DNA from 2 places in the Clostridiisalibacter paucivorans DSM 22131 genome. Region 2 is predicted to be linked to the other one. Evidence: riboswitches for the same ligand, from Rfam matches in the RefSeq annotation. Region 2 holds a riboswitch; the other holds the start of a gene.
The links. Region 2 has a riboswitch for S-adenosylmethionine ahead of Q326_RS0110295 (O-acetylhomoserine aminocarboxypropyltransferase/cysteine synthase family protein). Riboswitches for the same ligand answer to the same signal wherever they lie in the genome.

Region 1 (6,118 bases), on a different contig from region 2:
ATATTGAAGAAACCTACAATAGTTGTAGTAAGGGAATCTAAAATGGTTGCAGCATTAGTAGAATTAGGATTTGTAACTAATCCTGCTGAAGAAAAGAAGATAGTTACTGATAAGTATCATGATGAAGCAGTAGAGGCATTGGCAAATGGACTATTGGAATATTTTAAATAGTATATATTATAGTTAGTAGATAGTAGTAAATAGTTAGTAGTTGATGGTGGAAATCCAGAGGATTTCCACCATCAACTACTAACTACTAGCTACGAACTACTAACTTTTATTTTATACCTTCATTATAACTGTATGTTTGTCAATACCTTGTCTATATAGAATATAGAATATCTATTAGGGTATACATAAAAAAGACACCATTTTAAAAACTTTAAGGGGGAATAATTTGTGAGTGTTTTTTTAGGTTATTTGACTATTTTTATGGCTAGGGTAATTGATGTGTCCATGGGAACAATTAGGACTATAATGGTAGTTCAAGGAAGGAAGACCCAGGCTGCTTTGATAGGATTTTTTGAAATTATAATCTATACAATGGCATTGGCTACTGTAGTAAAACAATTAGATGACATAGGAAATATACTATTTTATGCATTGGGATTTGCATGTGGAAATTATGTGGGAGGATATATAGAAGAAAAGATGGCTTTAGGAGATATAACAGCTCAGATTATACTAAAAAGTAATGAAAATGTAGATAATATAATAGAGGATTTAAGAGATAATGGATTTGGAGTTACAGTGTTAGAGGGCCAAGGTAAAGAAGGAGTAAGAAAAATACTGAAAATAACTCTTAAAAGGAAAAATATCAATAATTTACGTCAAATTATTGACAATTTAGATAATGAAGCATTTATAACAGTAAGTGATGCAAAATATATAAAAGGTGGGTATTTTACAAAGATTACAAAGATAAAAAAGAAATAGCATAGAATAGCCCCCTAACTAATATAATTTATAAAGGAATGGGTGAGTAATTTTTAATATTAGTAAAGGGGGTATAGCATGAGCACTAAAAAAGTAATTTCAATTTTAATGGCAGTTTTGATACTTATATCATTAACGGGTTGTGGTGTAATAGATACAGTAAAGGGAATGATAGTTAAAGATGAAGAGGAACCAGAGGTTGAGATGGTCAGAAGTGATGAGAATATATTTGAGATACAAAACGATGACAGTATGAGAGATACAGTATTGTATTATAAGACAGAAGCAGGATACATAGTCCCAGTGAAAAGACAAATTCCATGGGAGGAAGGTATAGGAAAGGCAGCACTTAGGAATATAACCGACAGTCCTGCAATACGAGACGATATAAAGGATATAGGTCTTAATCCCATAATACCATCAGGGACTGAAGTAATAGGTATGGCTATCGATCAAGATACTGGACTTTGTAAGGTGAACTTTTCTAGAGAAGTATTAAATTACAATGATGAACAAGATGAATACAGTCTAGTAAAAGGTATAGTATATACACTTACAGAATTTCCTTCTATATCTAAGGTAAGGTTGATGGTGGATGGTGAATATTTAGATGCCATGAAATTTGGTACAGATATCAGAAATCCTTTGGAAAGAGAAGATATAAATATGGTAAATGAAGAGATGGATGGAAATTCAAAGGTTGTGGTATATTATAAGGGAACGACTAATGGTGAATATGAATATTATGTACCTTTAACAATACCTACATCTACACAGGACGATACTGGTTACTCTGCACTCAATAAGCTTTTTGATGGACCACCATCGGACTCGTCTCTTTATACAGACATACCATCAGAGGTGTCTTTTAGGGGACTAGATATAAGAGATGGAGTGGCATATATAAATCTTACTGAAGATTCTTTAAGCTATATCAAAGACCAATATGTAGTAGATTCTATGACTAGGAATATAGCATTGACACTAAAGGAGATATCTCCTATAGATAGTGTTAAAATCATGATAAACGGTGTTTCTTTAGAGGAAACAGGGATAGAGGTATCAGAACCAACCACCGTACCTGTTTTTGCCAATGAATATTGAGACATAGTTGTTCATAGTTCGTAGTTAGAATTAGCTGCGAACTATGGACTATTTATTTGTAGGGACATCTATAGCTACCATTTAGAACTATGGAAAAAAGAATTAAATTTTGATATTATTATAATAGTGAACAATATGATAAACAATAGATAGGAGAGGCTAAATGATATGAAAAGAATAGATGGAAGAAAATTTGATGAAATAAGAAAGGTGAATATAACAAGGAATTTTTTGAAACATCCTCAGGGTTCAGTACTTATAGAGATGGGAGATACAAAGGTAATATGTTCGGCTATGATTGAAGATAGAGTACCACCATTTTTAAAGGGAAAGGGTACTGGATGGGTTACAGCTGAGTACTCAATGTTACCATCATCAACGATTACAAGAAAGAGAAGAGAGGCAAGCAGGGGTAAATTAGAGGGAAGAACTCAAGAGATAAAGAGATTGATAGGTAGGGCTATCAGGTCTGTTGTGGATTTAGATGTGCTTGGAGAGAGAACTATATGGATAGACTGTGATGTAATTCAAGCAGATGGAGGAACAAGAACAGCTTCAATAACAGGAGGGTTTGTAGCATTGATGGATGCATTACATATATTATTGGAAAAAGGAGAGATAACCCATATACCTGTTAAAAAATTTTTGGCGGCCATAAGTGTAGGTATAGTAGATAATAATCCAATATTAGATTTATGCTATGAAGAAGATTCTAATGCTATGGTAGACATGAACGTAGTAATGGCAGAAGATGGTAAATTTGTAGAAGTACAGGGAACAGGTGAAGAATGTCCTTTTTCAAGGGAAGAATTAAATGAGTTGTTAAGGTTGGCAGAGTTGGGAAATATGGAACTTATAAATATCCAAAAAGGGATATTAACGGATATAATACCAAAGATGAAAGAAAAATAAAGGTTACTGAAGGAGAAGTGTATGAAAAATAAGAAGATAATAGTTGCCAGTGGAAATAAAGATAAAATACAAGAGATCAAATATGTACTTAAAGGTTTGCAGTTTGATATAGTTTCAAAAGATGATATGGGATTGGACAATATTGAAGTAATAGAAGACAAGGAAACTTTAGCAGAGAATGCAATAAAAAAGGCAGTGGAAATATCTAAGCATGTTGATGGCATAGTAATAGCGGATGATACAGGTTTATTTGTGGATGCATTAGATGGAAGGCCTGGTGTATATTCTGCTCGATATGCAGGTGAAAATGTAACATATAAGGATAATAATGATAAACTGTTGAAGGAATTAAAGGATATATCTTTAGATAAAAGAAAAGCGGCATTTAAAACAGTTATAGCCATAGTTTTTGAAGATAAATCTGTTAAGACTGTAGAAGGTCAATGTGAAGGATATATTGGATTTCAACCCAAAGGGAGTCAAGGATTTGGATATGATCCATTGTTTATTGTAGAAGGATATGAAAAGACATTTGCTGAATTGGGAGAAGATATAAAAAATAGAGTAAGTCACAGGGCTAGAGCATTGAATGCACTTAAGGAAGAACTACAAAGGATGATTAAGGGTGAAGATACTAGTATTTAGCGATTCCCATGGTGTAATAGAAGACATGCTTATAGGGATAAGAGAAAATGAAGATATAGACATGATAATACATCTTGGTGATAATACAATAGATGCTCAAAAGTTAAAGAAGATCACAGATAAAGAAATAATAAATGTAAAGGGAAATTGTGATTTTGAAGATATACATACTCCATTGGAAAAAATTTTAGATATAGATGGTTATACCCTATTTATTACCCATGGACATAAATACAATGTAAAATGGGATTTAAATGCTCTGTATTATAAGGCATTGGAGACTAAGTCTCATATAGCTATTTTTGGTCATACCCATATCCCAATGGTAGAAAAGCATGAGGGAGTAATATTTTTAAATCCAGGGAGCATATCATCTCCTAGAAATGCAAATAAAAAGACCTATGGATTGTTGGAAATAGATGACAATATAACGGTGGAAATAGTAGAAGTTAAAGAGAACTAGGTTATATAGTCCGTAGAATAGAGGAAAATAATTTATAGAAATTAATAGATAGTGTATATGAAATTATTTGATTAAATGGGAGAGAAGTATATGGGATATAAAAAATACAAAAGATATAAACGAGATTTTGATTATGAAGAAGATGACTATGATAGATTAAAAGGCATAAATAAGGGTAAAAAGAAAACATTTACTAATAAATCTAGATTTAAAAAATATGAATTTGATTATGAAGAAGATCCGTATGAACCATAGACTATTTGTATGAAATGGATGAATTTTAAGACAATATGATATTGACATGATACATAATAATATGATAGTATGTGCATGATAAAATCAAATAAAAAATCTTGATACCTTATCAAGAGAGGTGGAGGGAATGGGCCCGATGAAACCCGGCAACCAATATTCAATATGAAGGTGCTAAATCCCACAGAATATGTATTCTGGAAGATGAGGTCTATATGGTAAGTACATACCTCTTCCTTTAGGAAGGGGTTTTTATTTTAAAGATATTTAAGAGGAGGTATTGTGATGAGAAAATGGTTATTTACTTCTGAGTCAGTTACTGAAGGACATCCAGATAAGATATGTGACCAAATATCTGATTCAGTGCTAGATGCTATATTATCAGAAGACCCACAAGCAAGGGTTGCATGTGAGACGGCAGTTACTACGGGATTAGTATTGGTAAATGGTGAAATATCTACTAATTGTTATGTGGACATACCAAAGGTGGTTAGACAAACAATAAAAGATATAGGATACGATAGAGCTAAATATGGGTTTGATGGTGAGACATGCGCTGTACTTACAGCTATAGATGAGCAGTCAACGGATATAGCCATGGGTGTAGATGAAGCATTGGAGAGCAAAAGAGGAACTATGGAAGATAAGATAAATAGTATAGGAGCAGGGGACCAGGGTATAATGTTTGGATATGCATGCAATGAAACTCCAGAATATATGCCACTTCCTATATCTCTTGCCCATAAATTGGCAAGAAGGCTTACTGAAATAAGGAAAGATGGGACATTGAATTATTTGAGGCCCGATGGCAAAACTCAAGTTACTGTGGAATATGAAGGGAATAAACCTGTAAGGATAGATACCATAGTTATATCAACTCAACATAGTCCAGATGTATCTCTAGATACTATAGAGAGAGATATGAAAGAATACGTTATAAAGACAATAGTACCTGAAGAATTATTAGACGATGGAACTAAATACTATATAAATCCTACTGGCAGATTTGTAATAGGAGGTCCCCAAGGGGATTCAGGCCTTACTGGAAGAAAGATAATAGTAGATACTTATGGAGGATATGCTAAACATGGTGGTGGAGCATTTTCAGGTAAAGATCCAACTAAAGTTGATAGATCAGCCACATATGCTGCAAGATATGTAGCAAAAAATATAGTAGCTGCAGGGTTAGCAGACAAATGTGAACTACAATTAGCATATGCCATAGGAGTAGCCCAACCAGTATCAGTATTGGTAGATACCTTTGGAACTGGAAAGATATCAGAGACAAAAATAGAAGAGCTAGTACGAGAAAACTTCGATTTAAGACCTGCTGCAATAATAAGAGATTTAGACCTAAGAAGACCTTTATATAGACAAGTAGCAGCATATGGACATTTTGGAAGAACAGATATAGATTTACCTTGGGAGAGATTAGACAAGGTAGATGTATTAAAAAAAGCACTTAAATAGTGTAACTACTACTTATACTTAAATAAAGTCTTAATTTTAAAAAAAGAATACCTCCATATATGATGAAGGTGCCGGTAAATAGAAAGGGCCTTTTCAAATATATGGAGGTATTCTTTATGTATGAAGAGATAAATGAATTGGTTATAAAATCTAAATTAGGTGATATAGACGCTAAGGGAAAATTGATATTGAGACTAAAACCATTGATATTATCCTCTATAAGGAGATATTTCAATGATACAAAACAATATGATGATTTGATTCAAGGGGGATTTGAAGTGGTACTGAGATGTATAAATGAGTACAGTTCCCATAGACAGACGGAATTTTTAGGAT
Region 2 (6,118 bases):
AACTCTTTAGCGGCCTTAATAACTCTTTTCTTCAATTCCTCTTTTACAGGATAGCCAGTATCATTTAAAACTCTAGATACAGTAGCTGTAGATGTGTTGGCAAGTTTAGCTATATCATATATTGTAGGTCTATTTCTGCTCATAGAAAACTCCTCAATTTTTATTTAGTAAACGATTACTATGTATATATTATAACATACTTTTGTTTTTTTCAATACATTTTTAATAAAATATTTTTTATTCAAGTCTTTCCATTTTTTTGAGACTATATCCGACTTTTTCTACTTCATCTCTACTTAATATTTTACCTTCCTCTGGTCTTTCGTTTAATTTAAATACTATAGCTATTTGTCCAACCTTTTGATGAAATTGTATCCTGTTCATTGAGATATCTTGTCCTAATATTTCAGACATTATCTCTGCAGTTGCCTCATGTCCTATGGCAGATATAAATCCATTTTCTTTTACATACTTTTTTGCAGTTTTCAAATCTATATCTTCAATAGAATATAATCCATTGGTAGTGGCCACTGTGCCATTAAAAAGTGCTATAGGTAGTCTCTTGTTTTTCATAATTATAAACACCTCTATTTCAAATTATATATCCAATCACTCTTGTAAATATTGTAAACCACACCAAAGAAAAAAGCAACTGATGTGGTCTACAATGTTTATACTATATCAAATAATTTAATATCCAATTTTGAAACAACAATCTACTATGGGCCTTCCATCTTATTATGGGTAACTTATTCGGGTTGTTTTGAGGAAAATAGTTCTTAGGTATAGAAGTTTCCATATCTTTTTGTATATCCCTCTCATATTCCCTTTTTAGAGTTAATGGACCATATTCACAATGTCCCAATACAAAAATATGTCTTTTGTTTTTTGATGCTACTATATATATACCTGCATCGCTAGATTCTGATAATATTTCTAGATCTTTTATATCTATTAAATCTTCCTTTCTTATCTCTGAGTGCCTAGAATGTGGAGACATAAATTCATCATCAAATCCCATCAATAGAGGTTCTTCTCTGTGCAACAATCTATGTGTATATACACCAAAAACCTTTTTGTCTAAATCATATTTTGGTACATTATAATGATAATTTAATCCTGCTAAGGCACCCCAACATATATACATAGTAGAATTCACACTGTTTTTTCCATACTCTAAGATTTCTGTAAGCTCATCCCAATAATCTATTTGGTCAAAAGCCAAATGCTCAACAGGTGCACCAGTAATAATCATTCCATTATAGTTTTTGTCCTTTAACTCTGTTAATCTTTTATATTTTTGTCTTAAATAATCTTTATCTATATTTTTATAATTATGGGTATCCACATACATAAATTCTAAATTTACTGTAACAGGTAATTCCTTTAGAATGTTTGAAATTTGATTTTCTGTTTCTATTTTATTAGGCATCAAATTTAAAACTATAATATCAATACATTTATCATTGACACTGATTTTGGTTTTTGTACCTATCTTTTTTGAACACATAATAAGCATTTCACCTCTATCCTATATTTCCTTTAGTGCATATTCAAAATCATTTAATATATCTTCTATATTTTCTATTCCCACCGAGACCCTTATCATATCCTCGGTAACTAAAGATTTCTCTAATGCCTTTTTATCTAATTGTCTATGTGTGGTAGTAGCTGGATGTAATACTGATGTCCTAGCATCTCCCATATGAACTACCAATGCAGTAATTTTAAGCTCTTTCATGAATCTCATTGCAGTATCTTTTCCTCCCCTTATACCAAATGTGAGCATCCCTCCAGCCCCTAGCGGCAAATATTTTTTACATAATTCATGACTTCTATGGTCTTCTAGTCCAGGATATCCAACCCAATTTACATTGTGATGATTGCTAAGATATCTTGCCAATGCCAATGCATTTTGACTATGCCTCTTCATTCTCAAATGAAGAGTTTCTAATCCTAAATTTATTAAAAATCCATTAAAAGGACTTAAAGCTGTACCCATATCTCTAAGGAGTTGTACTCTAGCCTTGACTATATATGCCTTTTCTTTAAACTCTTCAACATATCTTATACCATGATAACTGGAATCTGGCTCTGTAAGCCCAGGATATTTGCCATTTTCCCAATTGAAATTTCCACCATCTACTATTACTCCTCCTACACTAGTTGCATGGCCATCCATATATTTAGTGGCTGAATGTATAACTATATTTGCCCCATGCTTTAATGGATTGCATAAATATGGTGTAGGAAAGGTATTGTCAACTATTAGAGGAATATTGACTTTTTTTGATATATTGGAGAATTTGTCAAAATCTATAATATTAAGCCCTGGATTACTTATAACTTCTGCAAATATGGCTTTAGTTTCAGGTTTACAATAGCTCAATATTTCTTCTTCCTCTGCTTCCACATCAAAAAACGTTACTGCTATACCTAAATTTTTAAGTGTCTTACCTAATAATGAATGACTTCCACCATATATTGTTGATGCTGCCAAAATATGTTCTCCCGAATTACATATGTTTAATATAGCTAAAAGTGTTGCTGATTGTCCCGATGAAACTACCAGTGCTCCTACACCTCCCTCTAATGCATTTACTTTCCTTTCTATAGCTTCCACAGTGGGATTGCTTATTCTAGAATACATATGTCCTTCTTCTTTTAAATCGAATAGTCCCATAACATAATCTGGATCATCGTATTTATATGTAGTACTTTGATATATTGGTAATACTCTCGGCTCTCCCTTTTTTGGCACATAACCACCTTGAACACATACTGTTTCTCTACTCCATTTTTTACTCATTTTACATTCCTCCTTGTATAATAAAAAAACTTCTTATCAAAAGATAAGAAGTGTGAAATACTTAAACTTCTTATCTTCCAGGTACAACCTGCAGGATTTAGCACACCCCCATTTTATGGGTTGTTGCTGGGCTTCATAGGGCCAGTCCCTCCACCTCTCTTGATAAGAAAATATTTAATTGTAAATATAAAAAACCCCTCTTAGCACATCGCTAAGAGAGGTTTGGTATCATATTCATCCTCCTTATCGATGTTAGCAGAACCACCTTGCCTTATATAGCAGGTTGGTGTAGGGTCACTGAGCCAACTCTCTACCCTAACTCATGATAAGAACTTATTCGATTTTATCTATAGTATCATAAGCAAAATATTATGTCAATAACTTTGACTTGAATTTTTTCATATATTATAATTGAATAGAGGTGAATATATTGAGTAAAAATAATAAGATTAAATTAAACAAACAGACTAAAGAATCTCTTATTTTAGAAATAAAGAATTATTTCAATGAAGAAAGAGACGAAGATATAGGTGATCTATCTGCTATGCTCTTTCTAGACTTCATAATTGAAAATATAGGTCCTACTATATACAATCAAGGAATTAAAGACGCTATAAAATATATCAATGACAAAACTGAAGATATGTATAGCCTTGAAATATATTGAAATATCACATAATTATTTTAAAATATAACCTATATCTGGACTTGTCTTTTTAAATTTCCTTTCAGTATATAATAATTTAAAATCCTTTACCCCTGTAGCAGTAGAAAGCTTATTGACTATATCTTTTATATCACTTTCTTTTTTACCATGGGCCATTCCAAATATATTGTATTTCCATTTTTCATTGGTCTCTCTTTCATATATATGACTTATTCCTTCGATATCTAGCATAAGTTCTATAAGTTGTTCTTTTTTATCTTCTGAAACATTCCATACAGTCATCGCATTACATATATAAGAAGTCTTGTAATGTCTAATTATAGGGGCTATTCTTTTTATGTATCCCTTCTCTTTCATAGTATTTAATCTATCTAATAATTCTTTCTGTGAAATATTAAATTCTTCTGCAATATTTTTGAACATATCTTTAGAAATATCCATATCACCTGAAATCTCTATCAATATCTTTTTATCTAAATTATCCATTTATTTCCTCCTATTAGTCCATCTTAAAATATACCTTAGTCCTATATTTTTTTACAGAAGGTAAATCTATAATCTCTTTAATTCCTGTTTTTTCTGTTATCTCATCTATTATATCCTGTATCCTTTGTTGAGATTTAGCCATAATTGTAAACCATAGATTGTATTCATCAGTCCTACTATAATTATGAGTAACCTCTTTATAACTACTTATATGATTTGCTACATCATCTATATACTTATTTGGTACCTTCATGCCTATAAGTGTACTCTTTATGCCTATATTATTTACATTGACTACCCCACCAAAACGCCTTATATATCCCTTTTCTTTTAGACTATTTAGTGCATCAATTACCTGGTCTTCTGTTATATTGAGTTTATTAGCTATGTCTAAAAAGGGGGTTTCGCTAAATGAAATTCCATTTTGAGCTTCATTCAATATAAGTTTTTCCATAGCATTCATAGAATTTATCTCCCTTCTCTTATATAACAATTTGTGGACAGTGGATCTGCTTCCATATAGTCTCCCGTCTCTTCATATGCTCTAGCTCTACATCCTCCACATATTGATATATTGGAGCACACTCCACATTTTCCTTTATAATTCTCAAAGTCCCTCAACCTATTAAATATTGGACTATTCTTCCATATATCATCAAATGCCTTTTCTCTGATATTTCCTGTGTTCACAGGGGAATATGGACATATATTAACATCTCCATTGGGTAATACACAACAGTACTTAATACCTGCTATACATCCTCTGGTAAATCTCATATCCATATCTTTTTCTTTAGCAATAGACATGAATTGGGGAGCACATGTTGGTTTCAATTCAATATTGGTCTGTCTTTGCCTCTCTAATATTACGTCTAATAAATCAAAGTATTCATCCTTATCTAAAAATCTATCTTTAATATCTTTTCCTCTACCTGTTGCCACAAGAAAAAAGACATGATGGGATGATGCTCCAACCATCTCTGCAAAATCTGTAAGTTTAAGTATCTCTTCCTTATTATCTTTACTAATTGTAGTATTTATCTGTACCCTAATCCCAACTTCCAAACAATTTTTAATCCCTTCCATAGCTCTTTTAAAGCTTCCAGCTTTGCCCCTAAATTTATCATGTTTGTTCATATCTGTACTATCTATGCTTATTGCTGCTGCCCTAATACCTGATTCTTTCAATTTGCTTGCTACTTCCTTTGTTATAAGGGTCCCATTAGTTCCCAATGCTGGTATCAGTTTAAGCCTATCAGCATAGGATATAAGTTCATATATATCTTTCCTCATTAATGGCTCACCACCACTAAATATCAATAATCTAAATCCTGCCTTTTTTATATCTTCAATTAGTTTTTTACCCTCTTGGGTATTCAACTCTCCTTTGTAGGCCTTATCTGAAGCATCCCTATAACAATGTTCACAATATAGATTACATCTCTTAGTAGTATTCCACGAAACTAGCATATATCATCCTCTCCTAAATAACAGGCAGGGTCTTCAGCCCAAAGATCATCATTGATACTATATGACCTCGCCCTAAGATTTCCATTACATATATCAATAAATCTACATTTACTACATTTTCCCGTTATATAGTCTTTTCTATTTCTCAACTTCGTCATCAATTGATTCTCTTTATTCCATATATCCTTGAATTTTTCTTTTTTTAGATTACCTAAATTTAAGAATTTACTAAACTGATCTGGATAAACATTGCCCTCCCAGTCTACATTAGCAATGGCCATTCCCGACCTATTTCCTCTATTTCTCAACAATAATTTTAGTACATCTTGGGCCTTTTCAGGATTGTCCTTCAATAATTTCAAATAAATATATGGTCCATCACTGTGATTAGCCACTGTCAATATCTCTCTATTTTTTTTGTTTTTTATTATATCTTTTGAATATGTATATAAAAAATCCAATATTTCTTTAGTTTCTCCATGGGTTAACATCTTATCTTCAATACCCTTTCCCCTTCCTGTGGGCACCAAATGATAAAAACATATCCTTTCCACATCTTTTTCTTCCATCAGCTTTAATATATCTGGAACTTCTTTATAATTATCCCTCTGAAGAGTAAACCTAAGTCCTACTTTTTGTCCTATTTCCTTGCAATTCTCTATAGCCCTTATAGCATTGACATATGC

Region 1: it holds a riboswitch for S-adenosylmethionine, as region 2 does, so the genes downstream of both, metK (methionine adenosyltransferase) here and Q326_RS0110295 (O-acetylhomoserine aminocarboxypropyltransferase/cysteine synthase family protein) in region 2, are expected to answer to the same signal.

What each region holds. Positions count from the first base shown of each region.
Region 1 is NZ_JHVL01000041.1:8,401-14,518, reverse strand. Features, by position in the region: gene Q326_RS0111230 (N-acetylmuramoyl-L-alanine amidase family protein) at 1-171, shown strand, start outside; gene Q326_RS0111225 (DUF2179 domain-containing protein) at 400-936, shown strand; gene Q326_RS0111220 (GerMN domain-containing protein) at 1,015-2,040, shown strand; gene rph (ribonuclease PH) at 2,209-2,952, shown strand; gene Q326_RS0111210 (XTP/dITP diphosphatase) at 2,974-3,597, shown strand; gene Q326_RS0111205 (metallophosphoesterase family protein) at 3,578-4,060, shown strand; gene Q326_RS18530 (hypothetical protein) at 4,151-4,315, shown strand; SAM riboswitch class I at 4,419-4,523, shown strand; gene metK (methionine adenosyltransferase) at 4,598-5,782, shown strand; gene Q326_RS0111190 (RNA polymerase sigma factor) at 5,899-6,118, shown strand, end outside.
Region 2 is NZ_JHVL01000036.1:7,420-13,537, reverse strand. Features, by position in the region: gene Q326_RS0110310 (LacI family DNA-binding transcriptional regulator) at 1-143, opposite strand, end outside; gene Q326_RS0110305 (YddF family protein) at 238-573, opposite strand; gene Q326_RS17110 (homoserine O-succinyltransferase) at 677-1,510, opposite strand; gene Q326_RS0110295 (O-acetylhomoserine aminocarboxypropyltransferase/cysteine synthase family protein) at 1,532-2,809, opposite strand; SAM riboswitch class I at 2,877-2,978, opposite strand; SAM riboswitch class I at 3,050-3,141, opposite strand; gene Q326_RS0110290 (DUF2164 domain-containing protein) at 3,240-3,476, shown strand; gene ahbB (siroheme decarboxylase subunit beta) at 3,489-3,962, opposite strand; gene Q326_RS0110280 (Lrp/AsnC ligand binding domain-containing protein) at 3,976-4,425, opposite strand; gene Q326_RS0110275 (radical SAM/SPASM domain-containing protein) at 4,431-5,432, opposite strand; gene Q326_RS0110270 (radical SAM/SPASM domain-containing protein) at 5,426-6,118, opposite strand, start outside.